DNA from 2 places in the Streptomyces sp. NPDC018833 genome. Region 2 is predicted to be linked to the other one. Evidence: predicted binding sites of a transcription regulator. Region 2 holds the regulator's gene; the other holds the start of a gene.
The links. The regulator HspR, encoded in region 2, represses chaperone genes until heat shock. The targets are predictions, from matches to a motif close to TTGAGNNNNNNNNNCTCAA.
Positions count from the first base shown of each region.

Region 1: a site for HspR is predicted at 8,341-8,359, ahead of lon (endopeptidase La). Genes of this name have one in related genera too.

Region 1 is NZ_JBIRZM010000004.1:510,140-524,312, forward strand. It holds gene ACH5AF_RS11945 (nitrate- and nitrite sensing domain-containing protein) at 1-1,583, opposite strand, end outside; gene ACH5AF_RS11950 (hypothetical protein) at 2,124-2,912, shown strand; gene ACH5AF_RS11955 (MarR family winged helix-turn-helix transcriptional regulator) at 2,955-3,437, opposite strand; gene ACH5AF_RS11960 (lysozyme) at 3,678-4,502, shown strand; gene ACH5AF_RS11965 (pentapeptide repeat-containing protein) at 4,543-5,346, opposite strand; gene lon (endopeptidase La) at 5,871-8,318, opposite strand; gene ACH5AF_RS11975 (hypothetical protein) at 8,734-9,339, shown strand; gene ACH5AF_RS11980 (ABC transporter ATP-binding protein) at 9,360-10,121, shown strand; gene ACH5AF_RS11985 (hypothetical protein) at 10,118-11,500, shown strand; gene ACH5AF_RS11990 (hypothetical protein) at 11,497-12,126, shown strand; gene ACH5AF_RS11995 (spermidine synthase) at 12,397-13,092, shown strand; gene ACH5AF_RS12000 (response regulator transcription factor) at 13,195-13,932, shown strand; gene ACH5AF_RS12005 (ATP-binding protein) at 13,929-14,173, shown strand, end outside.
Region 2 is NZ_JBIRZM010000016.1:943-15,115, forward strand. It holds gene ACH5AF_RS27210 (heterodisulfide reductase-related iron-sulfur binding cluster) at 1-1,607, opposite strand, end outside; gene ACH5AF_RS27215 (sugar transferase) at 1,738-2,259, opposite strand; gene dnaK (molecular chaperone DnaK) at 2,581-4,428, shown strand; gene grpE (nucleotide exchange factor GrpE) at 4,425-5,075, shown strand; gene dnaJ (molecular chaperone DnaJ) at 5,106-6,284, shown strand; gene ACH5AF_RS27235 (heat shock protein transcriptional repressor HspR) at 6,286-6,756, shown strand; gene ACH5AF_RS27240 (hypothetical protein) at 7,310-7,810, shown strand; gene ACH5AF_RS27245 (serine hydrolase domain-containing protein) at 7,807-8,691, shown strand; gene ACH5AF_RS27250 (helix-turn-helix transcriptional regulator) at 9,071-10,090, opposite strand; gene ACH5AF_RS27255 (hypothetical protein) at 10,230-10,394, shown strand; gene ACH5AF_RS27260 ((2Fe-2S)-binding protein) at 10,391-10,708, shown strand; gene ACH5AF_RS27265 (pyridoxamine 5'-phosphate oxidase family protein) at 10,879-11,292, opposite strand; gene clpB (ATP-dependent chaperone ClpB) at 11,412-13,997, shown strand.

The DNA.
Region 1 (14,173 bases), on a different contig from region 2:
GCCATGTGGTCGAGCTTGAAGAGGGTGGCGAGCCGCTCGGGGTCCTGCTCGCGCTCCTCCAGCTTCTCGATGACGCCCAACTGGCGTTCGACGAGGCCGAGCGTGCGCAGCGAGAGGTTGACGAAGGTGTGGTGGACGGTGTGGCGCAGGCGTTCCAGCTCGGTGGTGAGCTCCGCGGTGCGCTCGCCCAGCTCGGTGCGGGCCTCGGCCAGTTCGGCGGCCAGACTCTCGCGCGTGCCGATGAGGTCGCCGCGCTCGCTGTCGAGGCGCTGGACGCGTGCGGCGAGGTCGCGCAGGCTGCCGTGCACGGTATTGAGGGACCGTACGACCTGGGCGAACTCGTCGTTGCGGCCGGTGAAGCGGACCGGCTCCTCGGTGTCGGGCGACTCGGCGACCCGGGCGGCGCCGATGCGCAGGACGGCGAGCGGGCGGGTGAGGGTGCGCGAGACGGCCGCGAGGACACCGATGGTGACGACGAGCAGTCCGCCGAGCAGCGCGATGCGTACCTCGAGTGCCGTGACGTCGTCGTCACGGAGCTGCTCGATGCGGGCGAGACGGTCGGCGGCGAGCGCGGTCTCGGCGCCGCGCATCTGCTCGATGCGGGCGGTGAGCGCGGCCTCCAGCTTGGCGCGGTCGGTGTCGCGCTCGGAGTCGGAGAGCTTGGGCTGGTCGGTGAGGCGGTCGAGATAGCTCTCGGCGGTCGTGACCTCGGGGCCGGTGACGGTGGCGGCCAGCTTGTCGCGGGCGTCCTTGTCGGCGGCCCGGTCGAACTCGGCGAGCGCGGCGAGTTCGCGGACGCGGGCCTGCTGGGCGGCGGCGCTGAGCGCGTTGCGGGTCCGGGCGGCGGCGCCGGAGTCCTCGGGCCGGGTCTCTACGGGCAGGCCGGTGACCGGGTCGTAGGTCAGCCGGGGCTCGGGCTGCGGGACGGACAGCGCGGCGAGCAGCAGTCCGCGGGCGGCGGACGCCTGCTCCACGGCGAGGCCGAGCGCGGCGGGCGCACGGGTGGCCTCGGCGGCGCGCGGCGGGGTCTTCTCGGCGAGCTCGTCGGCGAGGGCCTGGAGCCGGTCGATGACCGCGGTGTAGGCGCGGTGGACCTGCATGGGGGTGCCCTCGCCGGTGAGGGCGGTGCGCCGCACGGCGGGCAGGGAGGCGAGCTCGCGGCGCAGTTCGGCGTGGTCGTCGGGGACGGCGGCGGCGATCTCGCCGATCTGCCGGTCGACGCGGGCGCGGAGGCTCGCGGAGAGCTTCGGCCCCTCGTCGGTGCCCGCCGCTTTGTCCTGCGACCCGCCGTCTTTCGCCGCGTCGTCCTTCGCCCTGCCGTCCTTCGCCCTGCCGTCCTTCGACGCGTCGCGGCCGGCGGCGACGTAGGCGGTGACCTCGTCGCGTTCGTCGGCGAGGGAGTGGGCGAGGGTGACGGCCTGGCGGTCGAGCTCGGCGAGGGTGACGAGGCGTTGGGCCTCGGTCAGTTCCGCGGAGGTCGCGAGGACGCCGGGGGCTCCGGCGCCGACGACGACCAGGCCGACGACCGCCACCGCGGCGACGAGCCTGCGGCGTACGCGGGTGGGGCGCCCCGTGGGGGTCACCGTGTCCTGCGCGGGCGCGGGGCTCTGCGTGGGAAACGCGGGGGTCCCTTCCGTGGACGGGAGGGTTTCGCCCTGTTCCCGTGGGGGCAGTGACGCCGCAGGGGCCGGGACCTGGAGCTCGCCTGCCGTTCCAGTGGGCCTGCCGCCCTTGCCCCGAGGCCGCTTCTTCTGCACCGGTGCTCGCAATCTTGCTTGACTCGTCCACCCATGAAGCAGAGATGACGACCGGTCACGCGCGAGAGCCCCACCCCTGGTACGGCTTCCGACCATTCCAGTGCCTTTGGGAGGGAGGCGCGCATCGGCCGCTCCGCCACCCGAACGAGTGAACAACATGCTTGAGTTGGCGAACAACTCTCCCGAACACCGAAACGCGCGAAGCCCGGCGTGTGGGTTGGACCTCGCGGGCACCCTTTGGCAGGATGCGCGCCCGCAGCTTCGCACAGCGGTCCATTTGGGTCGAAGCCACCGGTCTGACCTGCCGGTACGGGCCGATGGACACATCGTGCGGGGTGGGTGGAGGAGTCATGCAGACTGAAGGTCATGCACTTCGATCTCGCCACTGCCCCGGGCAGGCCCGAACGTCTCAACGAGGACTGGGCCTCGGTGGCTCTGCCCGCATCGGGCCAGGGCGGAACGCTGGTCGTACTGGACGGCGTGACTCCGCCGCAGGGCGACGCGGGATGTGTGCACGGCGTTCCATGGTTCACCGCCCGGCTCGGCGGCACGCTGATCGAACTGTCCGGTTCGCGGTGTGATCTCCCTTTGGCGGATGTGCTCTCCGAGGCGATCCGCCGCACGGCGGCCGCCCACCGGGGCACCTGTGACCTTTCTCACGTGCGTACGCCGCAGGCGACGGTGGTCCTCGCGCGGTGGGGCGAACCGTCGGGCGAGGTGGAGTACCTGGTGCTCTCCGACTCGACACTGCTGCTGGAGTCGGCCGACGGCTCGGTCCGCGCGGTGCTGGACGACCGGCTCGACCGGCTGCCCCGCGAGGCGCTGCGTACGCACGCGTCGGCCGACGCGCTGCGCAATGCGGAGGGCGGGTTCTTCACGGCGGCGGCCGACCCGGCAGTGGCGGCGCGGGCGGTGACGGGCCGGATCCCGCGCGTCGGGGTGCGGGCGTTGGCGGCACTGACCGACGGCGCGTCCCGCTGGGTGGACATGTTCGCCGAGGGCGACTGGGCCGCGTGCGTGGGCTTGCTGCGCAAGGAGGGGGCGCAGGCTCTGATCGACCGGGTGCGGGCGCTGGAGTCGGCTGCGGAGCCGCGTACGGGCGCGATCCGCTTCAAGCTGCACGACGACGCCACGGCGGTCTTCGCCGAGTTGTGAGGCGCGAGGTGCGCTCGGGGCCCTCGGCCCTCCGAGATCTCTTCAGCCCTCCGCGCGCGCGTTCAGCTGGTGGAGCAGCCGGGCGAGTTCGGCGACCTCGCGCCGGTCCCAGCCCGCCAGCTTGTTCCGGTAGCGGTCGCGGCGGGCATCGCGCACATGGCGGAAGCGCGCCACTCCCTCGTCCGTGAGCCGCACGAGGGAGGCTCGGCCGTCGGCGGGGTCGGGCTCGCGGGTGACGAGGCCCAGCTCCTCGAGGGCCCGCAACTGCCGGCTCATGGTCGCCTTTCCGACTCCGAAGTAACCGGCGAGTTCCGTGGCGCGCTGCTGTCCGGTCTCCTCCAGGCGGACGAGCAGGCCGTAGGCGGCGGGTTCCAGGTCGGGGTGGACCTCGCGTGCCATCTCCCCGGACGAAGCCCTCGCGCGGCGCAGGAAGACCGACAACTCCCGCTCCAGGGTGAGGAATTCCTGGTCCACACCAGTTCTGTCATTGGGGTCGGCTTCACTTGCCGTACCGCTTTCGTGCACGTCAGCACCCCTCGCGCGCTTTCCTGGTGATGAAATTTTCTTCCGGCGTCTCACGTCGCCGCAGCTCGGCAAGTATTTCGCAGGCGTAGACCAACGGCGGCAACCCGGGCCCCTTCCACGGGGTGTTCTACGTGCGTAGCGTATTCATGGCATGTCCACACCAAGCAGTTTTCCGCCACGACATGTCGACACATCGTCAGATCCCCTCACCCCCCTCACCGAGGTCTTCGGAGGCACGCCATGCCCGTGCACAGATCCGGAACGACCGGACGCAGGCGTCTCGCTGCGGCCGGCACTCTCCTCGCACTCCTCGCCCTCCTGCCGGCCGTCCCGAGCTCCGCCATGGCCGACCCCAAACCCGAGCGCGGCTCCGCGCGCATGGGGATGGGCGTGATCGCCCATGACGGTCGGGGCGGCACCCCGGGCGACACCCGCGCCGTCCAGACGGAAGGCGTCGACGTCTCCAGCCACCAGGGCAACGTCGACTGGGCCGCCCTGTGGAACAGCGGCGTCAAGTGGGCATACGTGAAGGCAACGGAAGGCACGTACTACAAGAACACGTACTTCACCCAGCAGTACAACGGCTCCTACAACATCGGCATGATCAGGGGCTCGTACCACTTCGCCACCCCCGACACGACCACGGGCGCCGTCCAGGCGGACTACTTCGTCAACAACGGCGGGGGCTGGTCCCGCGACGGCAAGACCCTGCCGGGCGCGCTGGACGTGGAGTGGAATCCGTACGGCGCGGCCTGCTACGGCAAGTCGCGGTCCGCGATGGTCACCTGGATCCGCGACTTCCTGAACCGCTACAGGTACCGGACCGGGCGGGACGCGGTCATCTACACGGCGACCAGCTGGTGGACCCAGTGCACCGGCAACTACGGCGGCTTCGGCTCCACCAACCCGCTGTGGATCGCCCGCTACAACACCACGCCCGGAACGCTCCCGGCCGGCTGGAGCTACTACACGATGTGGCAGTACACCTCTTCCGGGCCCATCGTCGGCGACCACAACAAGTTCAACGGCGCCTACGACCGCCTCCAGGCACTCGCCAACGGCTGAGCCCCCGACCCTCGACTGCCCCGTCCCGCCGTGCCGGTCGTCACGACCAGTGCGCGGGGCGGGTCAGCCCTTGCGGCAGCCGGGTGGCGCCGTCGCCGCGGGCCGCGTTGACCTGCGGCTGCGTGAGGAAGAAGCTGCCGGTCAGATTCGCACCGGAGAGGTCGGCGTCCCTCAGATCGGCCCCGATCAGATCGGCCTGCCGCAGATCGGCACCGGTGAGGTCGGCGGCGATGAGATACGCGCCGCGCAGGCTCACCCCGCGCAGATCCGCACCGCGCAGCCGGGCGCCCATCAGGTCCGCGCCCCTGTGGTCCTTCTTCTTCCCACCCCTGCCCACGCCCGCTCGGACGAGCTCACTGGCGCGCAGCAGCAGTACGTTGACGTCCTGGCGGTGCGCGGCGACGTCGAGTTCCAGCAGCGCGTCGGGGTCGAGGCGGGTCAGCTCGGTGACCGTCTCCCGCTGCCGGCGCAGCGCCGGGTGCACCTCCCGCGCGGCCGGCAGCGTCAGCGCCTCCTCCACGTACCGGAGCAGCTCGTGGAGCCGGCGGACGACGGGGAACACCGCGAACATCTGCCGCGCGGTGTCCGGTGCCTGCCGCCAGTCCGTACCGCCGTAAGTGACCTGGGAGACGTGCTGGCCGGCGCCGAAGCAGTCGTAGACGGTGCAGCCCTGGAAGCCGCTCGTACGCAGCCGCTCATGGATGCCGCAGCCGAAGTCCGTCCGAAGGTTGCCACAGGGCTTTCCGGCGGGCTTGTCCACGGCGAAGTCGGCGGATGCGGAGAAGGGCAGTGCGACACAGCACAGCCCGAAGCAGTTCGAGCAGTCGGCTTGCAGGGCGGTCATCCGTCCATTGTGCCGGACACGCCGACATGGCAGGGACACGGCAGGGCCCGGTACGCGCCCGCCCGTCGGCGCGGCACGGGCCCGGCACGCACCCGGCGGGGACGCCGCACCGATCCGGCGCGCACCCGGCGGGGACGCCGCACCGATCCGGCACGCACCCGGCGGGGACACGGCACGGGCCCGGCGCGCACCCCGGCACGCACCCGGTAGGGACACGGCACGGGCCCGGCGCGCACCCCGGCACGCACCCGGTAGGGACACGGCACGGGCCCGGCGCGCACCCCGGCGGGGACGCCGCACCGATCCGGCACGCACCCGGCGGGGACACGACAGGGCCCGGTACGCGCCCGCCCGTCGGCGCGGCACGGGCCCGGCACGCACCCGGCAGGGGCGCCGCACGGATCCGCCACGCACCCGGCGGGCTGTCGACGCGGCACGCGCACCGTACGGACCGGCAGGGACAGGGACGGACCCGGCGGGGATCACGTGGATCGCCTCCGCCGGGTCCGTGCCCCGCCGTGCGGTCAGGCCGCGGCCGTCACCGGCACCTCCGCCGGGGAGAGCGCGAGCTCCAGCACCTGGCGGACGTCCGTGACCGGGTGGACCTCCAGCCTGTCGAGGATCTCGGCCGGCACGTCGTCCAGATCGGCCTCGTTCCGCTTGGGGATCACGACGGTCGTGATGCCCGCGCGGTGCGCGGCCAGCAGCTTCTGCTTCACGCCGCCGACGGGCAGCACCCGACCGGTCAACGACACCTCACCGGTCATCGCCACGTCGGTACGCACCAGGCGTCCGGAGAGCAGCGACGCGAGCGCCGTGGTCATCGTGACGCCCGCGCTGGGGCCGTCCTTGGGCACCGCGCCCGCCGGGAAGTGGATGTGCACACCCCGGTCCTTGAGGTCGGCGACCGGCAGCTCCAGCTCGGCGCCGTGCGAGCGCAGGAAGCTCAGCGCGATCTGTGCGGACTCCTTCATCACGTCACCCAGCTGACCGGTCAGGGTCAGTCCGGCGGCACCGGTCTCCGGGTCGGCGAGCGAGGCCTCGACGAACAGGACGTCGCCGCCCGCGCCGGTCACCGCCAGCCCGGTGGCCACGCCGGGCACCGCGGTGCGGCGCTCGGCCGGGTCCTGGGCGGACTCGGGAACGTGGTGCGGCCGTCCGATGAGCGCGCGCAGCTCACCGTCGGTGATGGTGAGCGGCAGCTCCTCCCGGTCGCCCAGTTCCTGCTGGGCCGCCACCTTTCGCAGCAGCCGCGCGATGGACCGCTCCAGGTTCCGTACGCCCGCCTCGCGGGTGTACTCCCCCGCCAGCTTGCGCAGCGCCGAGTCGTCCAGCGTCACCTCGCCGACCGCGAGCCCCGCCCGCTCCAGCTGGCGCGGCACGAGGTGGTCCCGGGCGATGACGATCTTCTCGTCCTCGGTGTAGCCGTCGAGCCGGACGAGCTCCATCCGGTCGAGCAGCGCCTCCGGGATGGCCTCCAGCACGTTGGCGGTGGCGAGGAAGACGACGTCGCTGAGGTCGAGTTCGACCTCCAGGTAGTGGTCGCGGAAGGTGTGGTTCTGCGCGGGGTCGAGGACTTCGAGCAGGGCCGCGGCCGGGTCGCCGCGGAAGTCGGAGCCGACCTTGTCGATCTCGTCGAGCAGGACGACCGGGTTCATGGAACCGGCCTCCTTGATCGCGCGGACGATGCGGCCGGGCAGCGCGCCGACGTAGGTGCGCCGGTGGCCGCGGATCTCCGCCTCGTCCCGTACGCCGCCGAGCGCGACGCGCACGAACTTGCGACCCATCGCGTGGGCCACGGACTCGCCGAGGCTGGTCTTGCCGACGCCGGGCGGGCCGACGAGCGCGAGCACCGCGCCCCCGCGCCGCCCGCCGACCACGCCCAGCCCCCGGTCGGCGCGCCGCTTGCGCACCGCCAGGTACTCGGTGATCCGCTCCTTCACGTCCTGCAGGCCCGCGTGCTCGGCCTCCAGGGTCGCCTTGGCTCCCCGGATGTCGTAGGCGTCCTCCGTGCGTTCGTTCCACGGCAGTTCGAGGACGGTGTCGAGCCAGGTGCGGATCCAGGAGCCCTCGGGGCTCTGGTCGCTGGCCCGCTCCAGCTTCTCGACCTCCTTGAGCGCGGCTTCCCTGACCTTCTCCGGCAGGTCGGCCGCCTCGACGCGGGCGCGGTAGTCGTCGGACTCGTCGTCGCCGTCCTGGCCGTTGAGCTCGCGCAGCTCCTTGCGCACGGCTTCGAGCTGACGGCGCAGCAGGAACTCACGCTGCTGCTTGTCGACGCCTTCCTGGACGTCCTTGGCGATGGACTCGGCGACGTCCTGCTCGGCGAGGTGGTCGCGCAGCTGCTCCGTGGCGAGCTTGAGCCGGGCCACCGGGTCCGTGGTCTCCAGGAGCTCGATCTTCTGAGCGGTGGTCAGGAACGGCGAGTAACCGGAGTTGTCGGCGAGTTGCGAGATGCCCTCGATCTGCTGCACGCGGTCGACGACCTGCCAGGCACCGCGCCTCTTCAGCCAGTCGGTGGCCAGCGCCTTGTACTCCTTGACCAGCTCCGTGACGGCGCCGGGCATGGGGCCTCCCCGGGCCCCCTGGGGCCCAGGGGAAGGGTCGGGAACGGTCTCCTCCACCATGGCGCCCTCGACCCAGAGAGCCGCGCCGGGACCGGTGGTGCCGGCGCCGATGCGGACGCGGCCGACGCCGCGGATGAGTGCGCCGGGGTCGCCGTCGGAGAGCCGGCCCACCTGCTCGACCGTGCCGAGCACACCGGTCGCGGCGTATGTGCCGTCGATGCGGGGAACGAGCAGCACCTTCGGCTTGTTGCCGGAGGGACGGGCGGCAGCCTGGGCGGCCTCCACCGCGGCCCGTACTTCGGTGTCGGACAGGTCGAGCGGCACGACCATGCCGGGCAGTACGACCTCGTCGTCGAGCGGCAGGACGGGCAGCGTGAGCGGTGAGTGAGCCGTGACATCGGCAGCCATGATCTCCCCTTAGGCAGTCAAGTTGAGCTGTACCGACTCAATGCATATGAGCCCAACAATGTTCCCCGTGGGCTGTTCGCTGAGAGCGATCACCCAGCCCCACCGAGGAAGGCGCTCCACCGTGCCGCCGGGCCTGGCGCCCGCGCCAACCGTCCTGTGTAAATGGCCCCATGCAGACTTCCGTCATTGCGGCCGCCTGGGTCCGCGGCTGGGTCGTGTCCCGAGGCGCGGCCGAACCCGTCGTCGCGGCCAGGGCAGGCGGACGGAGCCGTACGCCACCGGACGGATCCGGCAGACGTACGCCGCCGGGCGGATCCTTCGGGCACGGACCGGCGGGCGGACGGAGCCGTGCGTCGCCGGGCGGACCCCCCGGGCACGGACCGGCGGGCGGATCCGGCAGGCCTGGGCCTCCAGGTTGCGCCTGCGGGCCCTGGGACCGGGGCTGCACCGCGCCTGGGTCGTCGCGCTGCTGCTCGTCGGCGCGGGCGCGCTCGGGCTCGGGTACGGGGCCGGCTACCAGGGCGCGCGGCCGATGCTGCTGCTCGTCGCGCCGCTGGTTCCGCTCGCCGGGGTCGGGCTGTCGTACGGCAGGCACACGGACCCGCTGTACGAAATCGCCCTGTCCACGCCGTCCGGCGGGCTCCGGCTGCTGCTGGCGCGCACCGCCGTCGTGCTCGCGGCCGGCGTCCCGCTGCTCACCGCGGTCGGTGCCCTGCTGCCGCCCGGTGCGGGAGGGCCCGGCGCGGCGGCGTGGCTGCTGCCCGGCCTCGCGCTGACCCTCGCGGCACTGGCGCTCGGCTCGTACGTGGGCTGCCGCACGGCCGCCGCGGCTCTGGGGGTCGGCTGGCTGGCCGTCGTCGTCGCTCCCGTCCTGGCGGCGATGCCGCCGGAGATCGCCGACCGCCTCGCCCACGTCGTCGGCGGACCCGCCACGCAGAGCGCCTGGGGCGGCGCGGCCGTGCTCTGCGTGGCGCTTCTCTCGCTGCGCCGTTCCTCGTTCGACCACCTGGAGAAGATGTGAGCACCGCAAGCAGGGCAGAGGTGACGGGCCTGACGGTCCGGCACCGCAGAACCGTCGCGCTGGATGCCGTCGACGTGTCGTTCGGGGCCGGCGTGCACGGACTGCTGGGCCCGAACGGCGCGGGCAAGACCTCGCTGATCCGTGTCCTGGCGACCGTCGCCGCCCCCTCCGGCGGGCGCGTGGAACTGCTGGGCCGCGATGTGGCGGTGCACCGGACGCGCGCGGAGGTCCGGCGCAGACTGGGGTATCTGCCACAGGAGTTCGGCTACTACCCGGGCTTGACGGTGCGCGAGTTCGTGGCCTATGTGGCGTGGCTGAAGGAGATGGACGCCGGCGCCGTCCCGGGCGCGGTGGAACGCGCGGTGGACCGGGTCGGCCTCGGCGACCGCATCGACGCCAAGGTCAGGACGCTGTCGGGCGGCATGCTGCGCCGCGTAGGGATCGCGCAGGCGATCGTGAACGAGCCGGAGCTGCTGCTGCTCGACGAACCGACCGCCGGTCTCGATCCGGAGCAGCGTGTCGAGTTCCGGGCACTGCTCCGGGAACTCGGCACCCTGGCCACCGTGATCGTCTCCACCCACCTGGTGGAGGACGTGGCGGCCGCCTGCTCGGAGGTGACCCTGATCGAGTCCGGCCGGCTCGCCTTCCGCGGCACCACCGGGGAACTGATCGCCCTCGGCAAGGGCTCCGCCGCGGACGAGTACGGGACGAACCCCATCGAACGCGGCTACACGACAGCCCTCCGCGACCACCGCGCAGACCGCGTGGCGGCACGCCGATGACCGCCAACGCACCCGCACCCGTAGCCACACCCGCGGCCCCGATCGCGGCGGCGCGCCCCGCGCCGCATCCGCTCCGCAGCGAGCTGCGGCGCGGCTCCGCGCCTTGGGCGGGCGTCGCCGTCGCCGTCACGCTCGGGATCGCGCTCGCCGGAAAGGCACCGCGGTGGCAGGGCAGTTGGGGTGAGACGCAGATGATGCTGAACACCGTGGCCGCGCTGCTCGGCGGTCCTCTCGCGGCCGCCGCCGGCTGCTGGCAGGGCGGCAGGGAGCGGCGGCGGCGCACGGACGAGCTACGCGCATCGGCCGCGCGCGCCCCGCTTGCCCAGTTCCTGACGGCCTCGCTGCCCACGGCGGGGTGGATCGTGGTGGGCTACGGCGTCGTGGCGGCGGGGACGCTGGCCGCCACCTGGCCGTACACGTCCGCCGGTCGTCCGCTGCTCGCCCCGATGCTCGTGGACGCCGCCTTCCTGGCGGCCATGACACTGCTGGGGCACGTCGTGGGGCGGCTGGTGGCGTGGCGGGCGGCGGCACCGGCGCTCGCCGTGTGCTGCTACCTCCTCTTCGGCATCCCGTCCTACGGGACGAGCCGGGCGCGCCACCTCAGCCCGGCGTCCGCGGAGGCGATGGGCGACATGATTCCCGTGTGGTGGCAGCCCGTCGCCGCGATCACCTGGACGGGCGGCCTGGCGGCCGCCGCGGTGCTCGCGTACGCGGCCCGCCGCCGGTCCACCGCACTGCTGCCGCTCGCCGCCGCGGCCGTCGCGGGGGTCGTCGTCGCGCAGACCGGTGACGGCATGTGGCGCCCCCACCCCCTCGCGCAGCGCCAGGTGTGCGACACGTCGGTACGGCCGCATATCTGCGTCAACGCACTCCGTCCCGGTCTGCTCCCCGAGGTCAGGAACGCCCTGGCTCCGCTCCAGGAGCGCCTCGACGGGGTCGACAACCTTCCCGCGCGCTTCGAGGACCTGGTCGGGGAGCCCGGGCCGGACGAGGCTCAACTGCCCATGCTGACCCCGCTTGGCTGGATCGTCGTACGCGGCGAACTGACCGACCCCGAGCAGTACGCATGGGAGGGGGCTGCGGCGATCATGGGCAGCCACGACGCCTGCGACGCGCGCGCCGAGGACGAGCGGGCCCGCCGGGTCGACATGGCGGTCACCGACTGGTTGGCCCCGGTTCCCGTGCGGCAGGCCAGCGAGCGGGACACCTTGGAGTTGGCCGGTGAGGCGGGCGACGAGGCCGCGATCGCCCATGTCGAGGCGGACCGGGCGGTCCGGGCCCGCTTGGCCGCCATGCCCGACGACGAGCGCCGCGAATGGCTGTCCCGCTACTTCGCCACCGTCCACAGCTGCGACCCGAAGGAGGTGCCGGCCCTGTGACCGCCCCCTTCTCCCGCCTGGCCGGTCCGCTGCTGCTCGCGCGCTCGCGCGCCGTCCCCCTCACCGTCACCTCGCTGGCGGCCGTCACCGTGCTGGCGGCCTGGGCGGCGTACGGGCTGGACGCCCATCTCGATTCCCGACGTCTCGTCCCGGTGGTCGCGCTCGCCCCGCTGATGGCCGCCGCGTTGATCGGCACGGGCCTGCACTCGCCGATGGAGGAGCTGGAGCGTGCCGCGGTCCGCCCCTGGTGGCCGAGGCGTCTCGTCCAGTCGGCCGGTCTCGCGGCCTTCGCCTCGGCGCTGCTCGCGGTCGCGGTCGTCGCCGACGACGACGGTACGTTCGGCCCTCCGGCCATGGTCCGCAACACCCTGGGCGCCGTCGGGATCACGGCGGCCGCGGCCGCCGTGATCGGCGCGCGCCTGAGCTGGCTGCCCGCGTTCGCCTACCTCAGCGCGGTCTATCTGGGCGCGCCCAGGACGCACGGCGGTGCGGCGCAGATCTGGGCCTGGCCGATGCAGTCCGGAGACCTGCCCGGCGCGTGGGCGACGGCCCTCGCCGCCTTCGTGCTCGGCGTCACCTTCCACGCCTGCCGCGGCCCCCGGCCCACCGGAGGCACAGCCGCCTGACCGCGGCCCCGGGCCCCGGGCCCACCAGAGGTGCGCTCGGGGGCCGCGGCCGGGTAGCCGCCTCGGACGCGGTCCCGCCACCCGGGCAGGCCGCAAATCGGTGCCTCCCGCCTGCGCGGCCGGGGCCCGGGGCCCGGCGTAACGGGCGGTGCTCCCGGCCCGGGGGCACCGCCCCCGGGCGGCCAGGAACAGGTTTGTCCCGCCCACTGCGGCCCGACAAAATGGCACCGATCCCTGTCGTCACCCGCCCGCCGCCCGGAGGTCACCCCGATGCCGTTCCCCGTCAGCGACGCCACCGTCACCCTGGACCGGCGCGAGGGGCCCTACGGGGAGGTCGTGCTGCGCAGACGCGGCGAAGGGGACGCGGCGGTGCACGAGATCATCGCCAACGGGTGCTTCCTGATGGACACCTCCGACGGGCGTTCCGAGCGACTGCTGATCGACGCCGCGTACGACGCCGTGACCACCGGCTACGTCGCGCCCAGTGTCCTCATCGGCGGTCTCGGGGTCGGTTTCTCCCTCGCCCACGCCGCCGCGAACACGGCCTGGCGGCGGATCGCGGTCGTCGAGCGCGAGCAGGCGATCATCGACTGGCACCGGTCGGGGCCGCTCGCGGCGATCTCCGGTGAGGCCCTCGCCGATCCACGCTGCGTGATCCTTCACACGGACCTTGTGGCATATCTGCGGACCACGGACGACCAGTACGACGCACTGTGTCTGGACATCGACAACGGGCCCGACTGGACGGTCACCGAGGACAACGGCGAGCTGTACTCTCCTGCCGGACTTGCCGCCTGTCAGGGGGCGTTGAGGCCCGGGGGCGTACTCGCCGTGTGGTCCGCACAGCCTTCCGCCGCATTCGAGGACGAGTTGCGGAATGCCGGATTCACCGGGGTAAGAACCGAAGAGATCCGCCTTGCCCGAGGAGTACCCGACGTGGTCCACCTCGCTGTTCGCCCTGCGTAGCCGGGACCCCTTCGATGCCCTTACGCTGCTGGGACACACACGGGATCAACCTCGATCCGGATTCCGTGCAGCTAGCGGTGAAACAGGTACAGGGGCGGGGCGATGGAGCAGACACACACCACGCACAACGGGGTCGCGGCCACTCCCGGGGCCCAGCGCCGGGTGCTGGTCGTCGAGGACGACGCCACGATCGTGGACGCCATCGCCGCCCGGCTGCGGGCCGAGGGCTTCCTGGTCCAGACGGCCCTCGACGGCCCCGCGGCCGTGGACGCCGCCGAGGCGTGGCAGCCCGATCTGATGGTCCTGGACGTGATGCTGCCGGGCTTCGACGGCCTGGAGGTCTGCCGCCGGGTCCAGGCGCAGCGTCCGGTGCCGGTGCTCATGCTCACCGCCCGTGACGACGAGACGGACATGCTGGTCGGTCTCGGCGTCGGCGCGGACGACTACATGACGAAGCCTTTCTCGATGCGCGAGCTGGCCGCCCGGGTGCACGTACTGCTGCGTCGCGTGGAGCGCGCGGCGCTCGCCGCGGTCACGCCGCGCAGCGGCATCCTCCGCCTCGGCGAGCTGGAGATCGACCACGCGCAGCGCCGGGTGCGGGTGCGGGCCGAGGACGTGCATCTCACCCCCACCGAGTTCGATCTGCTGGTGTGCCTGGCGAACACCCCGCGTGCGGTGCTCTCGCGTGAGCAGCTGCTGGCCGAGGTGTGGGACTGGGCGGACGCATCCGGCACCCGTACCGTCGACAGCCACATCAAGGCGCTGCGCCGGAAGATCGGCGCCGAGCGGATCCGCACGGTCCATGGCGTCGGGTACGCGCTGGAGACGCCGGCGCCATGACCCCGCGCCCCCGCGGCCGAGTGCGCGGGCGGCTGGGTGCCGCCTCCATCGCGATCTCGATCAAGACCAAGCTCAGCACGCTCGTCGTCGTCTCGGTCTTCATCACGACCGGTCTGCTGCTGATGGCCTTCCACAGCAAGACCGAGATCCGCTTCATCACCGTCTTCACGATCATCGCCACCCTGCTGATCACGCAGTTCGTGGCGCACGGCCTGACCGCGCCGCTGGACGAGATGAACAC
Region 2 (14,173 bases):
AGCTGCTGGAACAGCGGCTCGTTGCCCAGACGGCGGGGCGAGTCACCGGTGCACTTCTCGTCGCCGCCCATGATCGCGAACTTGACGCCCGCCATGTGCAGCAGCTCCGCGAAGGCCTTGGTGGTCTTCTTGGCGCGGTCCTCCAGGGCGCCGGCGCAGCCGACCCAGTAGAGGTAGTCGACCTCGCTGAGGTCCTCGACGTCCTTGCCGACGATCGGGACCTCGAAGTCGACCTCCTTGGTCCACTCGACGCGCTGCTTCTTGGCCAGACCCCAGGGGTTGCCCTTCTTCTCCAGGTTCTTGAGCATCGTGCCCGCCTCGGACGGGAACGAGGACTCGATCATGACCTGGTAGCGGCGCATGTCGACGATGTGGTCGATGTGCTCGATGTCGACCGGGCACTGCTCGACGCAGGCGCCGCACGTGGTGCAGGACCACAGCACGTCCGGGTCGATGACGCCGTTCTCCTCGAGCGTGCCGATCAGCGGGCGCTCAGCCTCGGCGAGCGCGGCCGCGGGCACGTCCTTCAGGGCCTCGGCCGACGCCTTCTCCTCGCCCTCCATGGTCTTGCCGCCGCCGGCCAGCAGGTACGGGGCCTTGGCGTACGCGTGGTCGCGCAGCGACATGATCAGGAGCTTGGGGGAGAGGGGCTTGCCCGTGTTCCAGGCGGGGCACTGCGACTGGCAGCGGCCGCACTCGGTGCAAGTGGAGAAGTCGAGGATGCCCTTCCAGGAGAACTGCTCGACCTGGGAGACGCCGTAGACGTCGTCCTCGCCCGGGTCCTCGAAGTCGATCGGCTTGCCGCCGGACGTCATGGGCTGGAGCGGGCCGAGGGCGCTCTCGCCCGTCGCGTTGCGCTTGAACCAGATGTTCGGGAAGCCGAGGAAGCGGTGCCAGGCCACACCCATGTTGGTGTTGAGCGCGACCGTGATCATCCAGATCAGCGAGGTGCAGATCTTGATCATCGCGACGGCGTAGGTGAGGGTCTGCAGCGTGCCGATGCTCAGGTCGTCGAAGGCCAGCACCAAGGGGTACGAGAGGAAATACGCCGCCTCGTAGTGCTCCACGTGGTGGATCGCGCCCTCGAGGCCGCGGAGCGTGTAGATCGCCAGACCGATGGTCAGGATGATGTACTCGACGAAGTACGCCTGCCAGGCCTTGGAGCCCGCGAAGCGCGACTTGCGGCCGGCCCGGGACGGCAGGTTGAGCAGCCTGATCACCATCAGGACGGCGATGCCGACCACCGTCATGACGCCGATGAACTCGATGTACAACTCGAACGGCAGGAAGCCGCCGAGGACGGGGAGCGTGTAGTCGGCCTCGAAGAGCTGGCCGTAGGCCTGTGCGAGGGTCGGCGGCAGCGTCAGGAAGCCGATGGCGACGAACCAGTGCGCGAAACCGACGATGCCCCACCGGTTCATCCGGGTGTGGCCGAGGAACTCCTTGACCAGGGTGATCGTCCGGGCCTTGGGGTTGCTGGTGCGGGTGCCGGCGGGCACGGGCTGGCCGAGCTTCACGAACCGATAGATCTGCGCGATGGCTCGGGCGAAGAGAGCAACGCCGACCACGGTCAGGGTCAGCGACACAATGATCGCGGCGAGTTGCATTGGGGGCTCCTCGGGCCTGCGAGGGTGGGATGGTCCAGCACTACTACTAAGCGGTAACTTAATCAGTCCGTGCTGAGAGTACCCACTTATTCCGCCGCACTGTAGCTGCGTGGGCGGTGATCTGTGTCGCTCAGGCAACCCTGACCGGAGGGCGCCCGGCGACCGCGGTGGAGACGGTTCTGGCCAGGATCATCAGGTCGAGTCCAAGCCAGTGCTGCTCCACATAATGCAGGTCGAGGACCGTCATTTCCTCCCAGGGCAGCTCGGACCGGCCGCTGATCTGCCACAGGCCCGTGATCCCCGGCCGTACGGCGAGGCGGGCCCGCTCCGGGCCCGCCGGAGCCGGCTCCACGGGGAGCGGGCGCGGGCCGACGAGCGACATCTCGCCGCGCACCACGTTGATCAGCTGGGGCAGGCCGTCCAGGAGGCGGCGGCGCAGCGCCCGGCCCACCGGTGTGACCTGACCGGCGCGCATCGTGCGGAACGTGAACCTCTCGAAGGTACGCCCGCCCAGGCCCGTACGCCGTGCGCGGTGCAGGGTCGGGCCCGGTGAGGTCACGGCGACGGCGACCGCGGCGAGCAGCAGGACCGGGGACAGCGTCAGCAGCAGGAAGAGGCTGCCTACGAGATCGACGGCTCGCTTCGCCGACATGATCGGTCCACCCTTCGTCGCGAATGATGGTTCTTGACCGTTTTTTACGGCTATGACTTTCGCAGACGAGTGCGAACGGAACGGTGCGCCACGCGCGCGGGAGGCGCTGGGCGGCAGGGAGGTGCGCCACGCGCGCGGACCGGCGGGGTGCCGAGCATGCGGGAGGCGTGCGGGACGACGGCGCGTCGCGGGTTGGGAGCGTCAGGCTGCCCGTAAGGGCCGGATAAAAGTTGAGTCGCCTCGACTCAGCTCTGTTGACGCGAGAGGAACCGGTGGGGCATCCTTGAGCCAGTTCTACTCAAGTCAGCTGGAGGAATCGAAATGGCACGTGCGGTCGGCATCGACCTGGGCACGACTAACTCCGTCGTCAGCGTTCTGGAGGGCGGCGAGCCCACCGTCATCACCAACGCCGAGGGTGCCAGGACCACGCCGTCCGTCGTCGCCTTCGCGAAGAACGGTGAGGTGCTGGTCGGCGAGGTGGCCAAGCGTCAGGCGGTCACCAACGTCGACAGGACCATCCGGTCCGTCAAGCGCCACATGGGCACGGACTGGAAGATCGAGCTCGACGGGAAGAACTTCAACCCGCAGCAGATGAGCGCGTTCATCCTGCAGAAGCTCAAGCGCGACGCGGAGTCGTACCTGGGCGAGAAGGTCACGGACGCGGTCATCACCGTCCCGGCGTACTTCAACGACTCCGAGCGCCAGGCCACCAAGGAGGCCGGTGAGATCGCGGGTCTGAACGTCCTGCGCATCGTCAACGAGCCCACCGCGGCCGCCCTGGCCTACGGCCTGGACAAGGACGACCAGACGATCCTGGTCTTCGACCTCGGTGGCGGCACCTTCGACGTCTCGCTGCTCGAGATCGGCGACGGCGTCGTCGAGGTGAAGGCCACCAACGGTGACAACCACCTCGGTGGTGACGACTGGGACCAGCGCGTCGTCGACTACCTGGTGAAGCAGTTCGCGGGCGGGCACGGCGTCGACCTGTCCAAGGACAAGATGGCTCTCCAGCGTCTGCGCGAGGCCGCGGAGAAGGCGAAGATCGAGCTGTCGTCCTCGACCGAGACGACGATCAACCTGCCGTACATCACGGCCTCCGCCGAGGGCCCGCTGCACCTGGACGAGAAGCTCACGCGCGCCCAGTTCCAGCAGCTGACGGCCGACCTGCTGGAGCGCTGCAAGACCCCGTTCCACAACGTCATCAAGGACGCCGGCATCCAGCTGTCCGAGATCGACCACGTGGTCCTGGTCGGCGGCTCGACCCGTATGCCCGCCGTCGCCGAGCTCGTCAGGGAGCTCACCGGCGGCAAGGACGCCAACAAGGGTGTGAACCCGGACGAGGTCGTCGCCATCGGCGCCTCGCTCCAGGCGGGTGTCCTCAAGGGTGAGGTCAAGGACGTCCTGCTCCTCGACGTGACCCCGCTGTCCCTGGGTATCGAGACCAAGGGCGGCATCATGACCAAGCTCATCGAGCGCAACACCACGATCCCGACCAAGCGGTCCGAGATCTTCACCACGGCCGAGGACAACCAGCCGTCGGTGCAGATCCAGGTCTACCAGGGCGAGCGCGAGATCGCGGCGTACAACAAGAAGCTCGGGATGTTCGAGCTGACCGGTCTGCCGCCGGCCCCGCGCGGTGTCCCGCAGATCGAGGTCTCCTTCGACATCGACGCCAACGGCATCATGCACGTGACCGCGAAGGACCTGGGCACGGGCAAGGAGCAGAAGATGACCGTCACCGGCGGCTCCTCGCTGCCGAAGGACGAGGTCGACCGCATGCGCCAGGAGGCCGAGCAGTACGCGGACGAGGACCACCGCCGCCGCGAGGCCGCCGAGTCGCGCAACCAGGGCGAGCAGCTCGTCTACCAGACCGAGAAGTTCCTCAAGGACAACGAGGACAAGGTCCCCGGTGACGTCAAGACCGAGGTCGAGACCGCGCTCGGCGAGCTGAAGGAGAAGCTCAAGGGCGACGACACGGCCGAGATCCGCACCGCGACCGAGAAGGTCGCCGCGGTCAGCCAGAAGCTCGGCCAGGCGCTGTACGCGAACGCCGCCCCCGAGGACGCGGCCGCGGGTGCCGGTGCCGCCGGTGAGGCCAAGGCCGACGACGACGTCGTCGACGCCGAGATCGTGGACGACGAGAAGGACATCAAGGGTGGTGCCGCGTGACGGAGGAGACTCCGGGCTTCGACAAGAAGCCCGACGTCCCCTCCGGCGCCGCCCCTGAGGACGCCGCCGAGTCCGCCGAGTCCTCCGAGAAGGAGGGCCAGGCGGCACCGGCAGGGGACGCAGCGAAGATCGCCGGTCTGACGGCACAGCTGGACCAGGTCCGTACGGCGCTCAACGAGCGCACGGCAGACCTCCAGCGGCTCCAGGCCGAGTACCAGAACTACCGCCGCCGCGTGGAGCGCGACAGGGTCACGGTCAAGGAGATCGCCACGGCGACGCTCCTGACCGAGCTGCTGCCCGTGCTCGACGACATCGGCCGTGCGCGGGAACACGGGGAGCTGGTGGGCGGGTTCAAGTCCGTCGCCGAGTCCCTGGAGACTGCCGCGGCCAAGATGGGTCTGCAGCAGTTCGGCAAGGAGGGCGAGCCCTTCGACCCGACCGTGCACGAGGCTCTGATGCACTCGTACGCGCCGGATGTCACCGAGACGACGTGCGTCGCGGTGCTCCAGCCGGGGTACCGCATCGGCGAGCGCACGATCCGCCCCGCGCGGGTCGCGGTGGCCGAGCCCCAGCCGGGCGCGGCGCCGGCGGCGGCCAAGGAAGAGAAGCCGGCCGACGAGGAGAGCGGTGGCCCCGACGAGGGCTAGCGCGATGATCGTCCGAGAGGAGGGACGTCGATGAGCACGAAGGACTTCGTCGAGAAGGACTACTACAAGGTTCTCGGCGTCCCCAAGGACGCCACCGAGGCCGAGATCAAGAAGGCGTACCGGAGGCTCGCCCGCGAGAACCACCCGGACGCCAACAAGGGTGACGTCAAGGCCGAAGAGCGCTTCAAGGAGATCTCCGAGGCCAACGACATCCTTGGCGACCCCAAGCGGCGCAAGGAGTACGACGAGGCCCGCTCGCTGTTCGGCAACGGCGGCTTCCGGCCCGGTCCCGGCGCCGGCGGCACCTTCAACTTCGACCTGGGCGACCTCTTCGGAGGCGCCCCGGGCGGGGGCCAGGGCGGTGCCGGCGGATTCGGCGGCGGCCTCGGGGACGTGTTCGGCGGCCTGTTCAACCGGGGTGCCGGCCCGGGCACCCGCACCCAGCCGCGCCGCGGCCAGGACATCGAGTCCGAGGTGACGCTCAGCTTCACCGAGGCCGTCGACGGGGCCACGGTCCCCCTGCGGATGTCCAGCCAGGCGCCCTGCAAGGCCTGTTCGGGCACCGGCGACAAGAACGGCACGCCCCGCGTGTGCCCGACCTGCGTAGGCACCGGCCAGGTCTCGCGCGGCGGCAGCGGGTCGTTCTCGCTGACCGACCCGTGCGTGGACTGCAAGGGCCGCGGCCTGATCGCCGAGACGCCCTGCGAGGTGTGCAAGGGCAGCGGGCGTGCCCGCTCCTCCCGCACCATGCAGGTGCGCATCCCGGCCGGCGTGTCCGACGGCCAGCGCATCCGGCTGCGCGGCAAGGGCGCGCCGGGCGAGCGCGGCGGACCGGCCGGTGACCTGTATGTCGTCGTCCATGTCGACGCGCACCCGGTCTTCGGCCGCAAGGACGACAACCTCACCGTCACCGTGCCCGTCACCTACGCGGAGGCGGCCCTCGGCGGCGAGGTGAAGGTGCCCACCCTCGGTGGACCCGCGGTCACGCTGAAGCTGCCCGCCGGCACGCCGAACGGCCGGACGATGCGTGCCCGCGGCAAGGGCGCGGTCCGCAAGGACGGCACCCGCGGGGACCTGCTGGTCACCATCGAGGTGGCCGTGCCGACCGAGCTCAGCGACAAGGCGAAGGAAGCGCTGGAGGCCTACCGCGAAGCCACCGCGGAGGAGGACCCGCGGGCCGAGCTGTTCCAGGCCGCGAAGGGAGCATGACATGGAGGGCCGTCCGGGCCGCAGTCGCAGCCCCTATGAACTGACCGACGAGTCGCCCGTGTACGTCATCTCGGTGGCCGCGCAGCTGTCGGGCCTGCACCCGCAGACCCTGCGGCAGTACGACCGCCTGGGACTCGTCTCGCCCGACCGCACGGCCGGAAGGGGTCGGCGCTACTCGGCCCGCGACATCGAACTGCTGCGCACCGTCCAGCAGTTGTCGCAGGACGAGGGCATCAATCTCGCCGGGATCAAGCGCATCATCGAACTGGAGAACCAGGTCGCGGCGCTCCAGGCCCGGGTCGCCGAGCTGTCGGCGGCCGTGGAGGGCGCGGCGGCGGCGATGCAGCAGCGTGAGGCGCAGGTGCACGCCTCCTACCGGCGTGACCTCGTGCCGTACCAGGACGTGCAGCAGACGAGCGCGCTGGTGGTGTGGCGTCCCAAGCGGCCCGACCAGGGCGGCAGATCGTCCTGAAGCCTTGTACGAGAAGGGCCGGAGAGCAGATGCTCTCCGGCCCTTCCCTGTATGCCTGTATGCCCGTGTGCCCGTGTGCCCGTGTGCCCGTGTGCCCGTCGGGGGCGTGCCGGGTGGGGCGCGGGGGCGCGCGGCCGCGGCAGGAAGGTGCTGGGCCCGGTGCGGGAAGCTGACATGAGTATCCGCCTGATGCCGCTGTTCAGATGGCATTGCTTTCTTTCGTCAGAAACAACCCGGCAGGTTGAGGGGGAAGCAACTGAACGCGCAGTTCCGGCGTCATTCGGTTCGCGAGCGCTGACCATGGTGGCCTGCGACCTGATCTTCCTGAGCCGGCCGCTCACCGCGGGAATCCGGATGGCGGACCGGGTGCGGACGCGCGTCGGATCGCCGGCGGGGCAGCGGGGCGGATGGCCGAAACGGCCCGCCGTTCCGGCGCGTGGACGGCCTCCGCCGAGAACGCAGGCTGATCGTCCGGGCGCAGGCGGCCGTGCCGTCCGCCCCGGGCCGTGGCACACCAGGTCGTAACACCCATGAGGGGGAGTCAACTGTGGCGATGGTCGGACTGTTCTGGATCACTGCGGATGCGGTGTACGTGGGTGCCCCGCCCGGCACCGAGGGCCGTGGTGTGCGGCTCACCGGGCAGGGCGTGGAGGCCGTCCGGGGCGGGGCCGACGGGACCGGCGGGAGGACCTGGACCTGGGCGGAACTGCGCTCGGCGACCGTCGAGGGCGCCCCTGTGCGCAGCGCGTCCCGCCGCAGGTTGTCGCTGGCGGTGGACACGGTGCTCACCGTGGCGCTGGGCGGTGCCATCGAACCGCCGCAAATGATCCTGCGGCTCGAAACCGCTGAAGGGGCCGAGGAGTTGCGCGTTCACTCGGCCGCCGCCGCGGCCTATGTCGAGGAGGAGTTCATCCTCTCCCAGGATCTGCTGGCCCGGTTCGTCGACGGCACCGCCTCTCCGGTGACCCTCGCGGAATGGGGCAGGGTCGCCGACGGCACGACGCCGAAGCCCCCGGCGCGCCAGGCGCTGCTGAGGGAGTGGACCGGCACATGAGGCAGTTGCTGCGCCCCGCGCCGGTGTGCGCGATCACCGGCACCGGCCCCCTGCGCGCCGAGCACGGCCACGACCCGGACGCGTACGTCGAGATCGGCTCCTTCACCAAGGTCCTCACCGGCACGCTGCTCGCGCGCCTTGCGACGGCAGACCGGATCGATCCCGACGACCGGCTGACCAGGTGGCTTCCGGCCGTTCCCGCCGGATCGGACATCACCCTGCGGCAGTTGGCGGACCACACCTCGGGCCTTCCCCGATTGCATCCGCTGCCGTCCGCCACCGACCCACGCGACCCGTACGCGGCGCTCGACGCCGAGGAGTTCGACCGGGTCCTGCGGCGGCTCGACGAGATCGCGCTGCGGCCGCCGGGTGCCGGCGAGGAGTATTCCAACCTCGGCTACGCCGTCCTCGGCGCCGCCCTGGAGGCCGCGGGCGGCGGCACGTACGAGGACCTCCTGCGCGAGTACGTGCTCGCGCCGCTGGGGGTGGGCGACGTCACGGCCCGGCCGCCCGCCGAACGGAGCCTGACCGCCCGCGGCCTGTTCGGGCGGCCACGCGCTCCCTGGAGCATGGCAGGCCCGATTCTGCCCGCCGGCGGCCTGTGGGCCACCCCGCGGGCCGTGGCGGCCCTGGTGACCGGCCTGCTGGTGGACCAGGTGCTGGGCGAACCCGCGGCGTCCTGGCAGAGCGCGGGCGAACTGCGCTGGCACAACGGAGCGACCCGGGACGCCTCCGTCTTCGCCGGCGCCTTTCCCGGCACCGGCGTCTGGGCGGTCGTGCACCGGCTCGCCGGCCGGCCCGCCGGCACGGACCGGGCCGGACTGAAGCTGCTCGCCGAGGCGAAGAAGGCGACCAAGGAGGCTGCCCCGCAGGGCCGGTGAACGCCGAGAGGCGCCCTGGTCGGGTATCTCGTCTCCGTCTTCGAGCGGTTGTGGCACCAGGCCCCGCGAACGGCCGGGGCCATACCGCCCTCTTCCGCGGCGGAAGGTGTGACCGAGCGGCAGGCGGCCATCGCGCGGCTGCTCGCCGAGGGATACGCCGACGAGGTTGTGGCGCGACGCAGCGTGCGACGCACCTGCCGCAAACAAGTCGCGCATCGCTCGCTCGGGGCTGCTCGACGCTCCGGGGCCTAGCGCCGATTGAGGTGACTGCGGGGCGCCGTCACGGGCTCCGGTTGCTGAACTGCAGCAAGATGACGGCGGTCCCGGCGCACTGCCGCAGGCATCCTCGGAAAATCACGTCCGGTATGGAGGGGGATGATCAGTCGTGGTCGGCGCCGCGCAGGCACCCCTCTTCCAGGATGCCGGACTTCGCTATGAGGAAGCCGAGTTGGGCGCGGCTCCCGCTGCCGAGCGTGGCGGCGAGCTTGGCGATGTGGGCGCGGCAGGTGCGGACGTTCATCCCGAGGCGGCGGGCGATGGCCTCGTCGACGTGGCCCTCGATCAGGAGCCTGGCGATGGAGCGCTGGACGCCCGAGATGCCGTCCGGGGTGGGGTCGTACGGGACCTCCTCCACCAAGGGCACGGCGCGCCGCCACAGTTGCTCGAAGACCTTGATGAGGTACTCGACCAGTCCTGGGTGCCGCAGTTCCAGGGCCACACGGCGATCGTCCCGTGCGGGGATGAACGCCACCGTGCGGTCGAACACGATGAGACGCTCGATGAGTTCCTCGAGGGTGCGGATCTCCACTTTGCCGGCGGATATGCGCTCGACGTAGGCGAGAGTGCCCTGGCTGTACCTGACGGTGTGTTGGTACAGCGTGCGGATGCTGACGCCGCGGTCGATCAGCGGACGGTCACGCTCCAGGGCCTGGGTCAGGACGTGTGCGCTCCGCCCGCCGCCGGGCTGGATCGTCAGCATCTCCGTGCGGCACTCCGACGTGGCGAGATTGAGCGCGGCGTTGATCCGGTCGAAGCCTTCCAGCACGGTGATGGCGTGGGTGCTCGCCGGGTTCTGGGCGCTGATGGCCATGAACGGTTCGAACGCGTCGGTCAGTTCGATGGACAGCCGCCGGCGGTCCAGGATTTCCCGCTCGATGGGGTGCAGCCTTTGCGCCAACGCGACGGACGGGGGGACGGGGCGGAGCCAGGTCGCGTCGTCGGGATCCGGGTGCAACAGGGCGAATTCCAGGAGGCAGGGGGCGGCTTCCGCGTCGGATCTGCTGATCCGTCCGGTACTCAGAGCGCTGACGTAGAGCCGTGCTCCTTCTTCGCACAGATCGGTGACCGCATGGGGATGTGTCTGTTTTATGGCGTCCCGCGGCAAATCTCCACCCCCCAGGGTCCTGTACGTACAGGAACATGATGCATCGCCCCTGTGGCATTGACATGCCTGAATGAGCCATCGTCTTGTGATGCGGGGGAGAAGAAACCATCAAGTGAGGACGAAGCCGACTATGCGCGAAAGAATGCTTCGCTCGGTGCTTGCCGCTGTCTTCTCTGCGATCGTGGCGTTCGGCGCCGCGGGTGCCACGGGGTTCGATCCGGCCGACTTCCCGGCGGACAGCGGTTGGGACAACGTGCAGGCCGTCACCGGACCGCCGGACAGCGGCTGGGATGCCCCGCCCGTGAAGGCGGACGCATGACGATACCCCCGGACGACAGGGTCTTCCGACGGGAGATGGCGACGGCATATCGCTCCGGGTGGCACTTCATCGACCTCGTCACGGCAATCCCCCACCGTGGCGACTCGTTGATGGTCACCCTGTTCGGAGAGCCCATCGTCGTCGCCCGCGAAGAGGACGAGGACGTCCGCGCCTACCGGTGCCTGCGACGGCCGCGCGGAGCCCCGCAGCCGGTCCGCTGTGCCATCCGGTACGGCATGATCTTCGTCAATCTCGACGCGCGTGATCACCAGCTCGTCGAACCAGACACCACCGCCACCCCCCGCAGTGCCTGAGCGATTCCCCCGTCGTTTCAAATCGCTCGGGTGCTTCCCCCACACAGCGGCGCCATCGTGGACCTGAAACACGATGGCGCCGCTGTGCTGCCAGGAAACGTTTCGGCCGGGCCGGCGGGCCCGCGTCCCGCTCGGGCCGCCCGCTGGGCCGCGCGAGCGGGTGCCGGGCGTCAGGCCCGGCCCATCGCCCGGGTCAGCGCGATCTCGATGACCACCCGGTCCGGATTGGGCGACGGCGTGCGCCCGTACCGCTCCGCGTAGCGGCTCACCGCGTCGGCGACGACATCCGGCTCCGTACGGATGGTCGCGACGCCCTCCAGCGTCGCCCAGCGGCCCTTGTCCACCTGGCACACCGCGACCCGTGCCCCCTCCGGGCCGGCGGCCAGGACATTGGCGACCTTGCGGCTGTGCTTGTTCGTGATCACCCGGGCCATGCCGCGCGTCCCGCCCTCGGGGTCGTACGTCACGCCCACCGCCACGACGTGCGGGGTGCCGTCCGGGCGCGGGGTCGTCAGGGTGCACATGTGGTACTCACGCCAGAAGCTGAGATACGACACGCCAGGGTTCCGGGTATCGATGGCCATGGGCGGAACCTACCTGCGTGGCCTGTTCGTTCACACCATGAGTGGAATAGACTCAACTTTGTGAAGGTTGACGGAGTCAGTGTTGGGCAGAGCCCATCAGCAGGGAGGAATGAGGGCACGTGGACGCCGAGCTGACCAACAAGAGCCGTGACGCGATCAACGCGGCGAGCAACCGGGCCGTGCAGGACGGGCACGCCGATCTGACCGCGGCGCACCTGCTGCTCGCGCTCCTCGCGGGACAGGAAAACGAGAACATCACCGATCTGCTGGCCGCGGTCGACGCCGACCAGGCCGCCGTCCGGTCCGGGGCCGAACGCCTCCTCGCGTCGCTGCCCAGCGTCACCGGCTCCACCGTCGCGCCGCCGCAGCCCAACCGCGAGCTGCTGGCGGTCATCGCCGACGCCTCCCAGCGGGCCAAGGAGCTCGGTGACGACTATGTCTCCACCGAGCACCTTCTCATCGGCATCGCCGCCAGGGGCGGGCAGGCCGGTGAGGTGCTGGCCGGGCAGGGTGCCACGGACAGGAAGTTGCTGGACGCGTTCGAGAAGGCAAGAGGAGGGCGCCGGGTGACCACACCCGACCCCGAGGGTCAGTACAAGGCGCTGGAGAAGTTCGGCACGGACTTCACCGCGGCCGCCCGTGAGGGCAAGCTCGACCCGGTCATCGGCCGGGACCAGGAGATCCGCCGCGTCGTGCAGGTGCTGTCGCGGCGCACCAAGAACAACCCCGTGCTCATCGGCGAGCCCGGCGTCGGCAAGACCGCCGTCGTCGAGGGCCTCGCCCAGCGCATCGTCAAGGGCGACGTCCCCGAGTCCCTGCGCAACAAGCGGCTCGTCGCGCTCGACCTCGGCGCGATGGTCGCGGGCGCCAAGTACCGCGGCGAGTTCGAGGAGCGGCTGAAGACCGTCCTGTCCGAGATCAAGGCGAGCGACGGGCAGATCATCACGTTCATCGACGAACTGCACACGGTCGTCGGCGCGGGCGCCGGCGGCGACTCGTCGATGGACGCGGGCAACATGCTCAAGCCCATGCTGGCCCGCGGCGAGCTGCGCATGGTCGGCGCCACCACCCTGGACGAGTACCGCGAGCGGATCGAGAAGGACGCCGCGCTGGAGCGGCGCTTCCAGCAGGTGCTGGTCGCCGAGCCGACGGTCGAGGACACCATCGCGATCCTGCGCGGGCTCAAGGGCCGCTACGAGGCCCACCACAAGGTGCAGATCAACGACTCTGCGCTGGTCGCAGCGGCCACTCTCTCCGACCGGTACATCACCTCCCGCTTCCTGCCGGACAAGGCCATCGACCTCGTGGACGAGGCCGCCTCGCGGTTGCGGATGGAGATCGACTCCTCGCCCGTGGAGATCGACGAACTGCAGCGCGCCGTCGACCGGTTGCGCATGGAGGAGCTCGCGCTCAAGAACGAGTCCGACCCCGCCTCCGTGCAGCGCCTGGAGAAGCTGCGCCGCGACCTCGCCGACCGGGAGGAGGAGCTGCGCGGGCTGACCGCACGCTGGGAGAAGGAGAAGCAGGGCCTCAACCGCGTCGGTGAGCTCAAGGAGCGGCTGGACGACCTGCGCGGCCAGGCCGAGCGCGCCCAGCGCGACGGTGACTTCGACACCGCCTCCAAGCTGCTCTACGGGGAGATCCCGGCCCTGGAGCGCGATCTGGAGGCCGCGTCCGAGGCCGAGGAGGAGGCGTCCAAGGACACCATGGTCAAGGAGGAGGTCGGCCCCGACGACATCGCGGACGTGGTCGGCTCCTGGACCGGCATCCCGGCGGGCCGCCTGTTGGAGGGCGAGACCGCGAAGCTGCTGCGCATGGAGCAGGAGCTCGGGCGGCGGCTGATCGGCCAGAGCGAGGCGGTGCAGGCCGTGTCCGACGCGGTCCGGCGTACGCGCGCGGGGATCGCCGACCCGGACCGGCCGACGGGCTCGTTCCTCTTCCTCGGCCCGACCGGTGTGGGCAAGACCGAGCTGGCGAAGGCGCTCGCCGACTTCCTCTTCGACGACGAGCGGGCGATGGTCCGTATCGACATGTCGGAGTACGGCGAGAAGCACAGCGTCGCCCGCCTGGTCGGCGCGCCCCCCGGCTACGTCGGCTACGAGGAGGGCGGCCAGCTCACCGAGGCCGTGCGGCGCCGCCCGTACAGCGTGGTGTTGCTGGACGAGGTGGAGAAGGCGCATCCCGAGGTCTTCGACATCCTGCTCCAGGTCCTCGATGACGGGCGGCTCACCGACGGGCAGGGCCGGACGGTGGACTTCCGCAACACCATCCTGATCCTGACGTCCAACCTCGGCAGCCAGTACCTGGTCGAGCCGCTGACCGGCGCCGAGGAGAAGAAGCAACGGGTGCTGGAGCTGGTGCGGGCCACCTTCAAGCCCGAGTTCCTCAACCGCCTCGACGACCTGGTGGTCTTCTCGGCCCTGTCGAAGGACGAGCTGGCGCACATCGCCCGCCTCCAGATCGACCGGCTGGCCCGCCGCCTCGCCGAGCGCAGGCTCACCCTGGACGTCACCCCGGCGGCGCTGGAATGGCTCGCGGACGAGGGCTACGACCCCGCGTACGGCGCCCGGCCGCTGCGCCGGCTGGTGCAGACGGCGATCGGCGACCGCCTCGCCAAGGAGATCCTCGCGGGCGAGATCAAGGACGGCGACACGGTCCGCGTGGACCGCTTCGAGGACGGCGTGCTGGTGGGCGTGGCGCGGTAGGTGACGGGGCGGGTCCGCCGCACGGGGCGTTTCCCCTGCCCGCCCTTGCCTGACTGGGGCTTCGCCCCAGGCCCGGGATGGCGTGGCGGGCGTGGGAGGTGCCCATCCCGTTCCGGGGTCCCGCCCGCAGGCCCTGGATGGCTTGGCGGCTGTGTGGAGGTCGATCTTGATCCGGG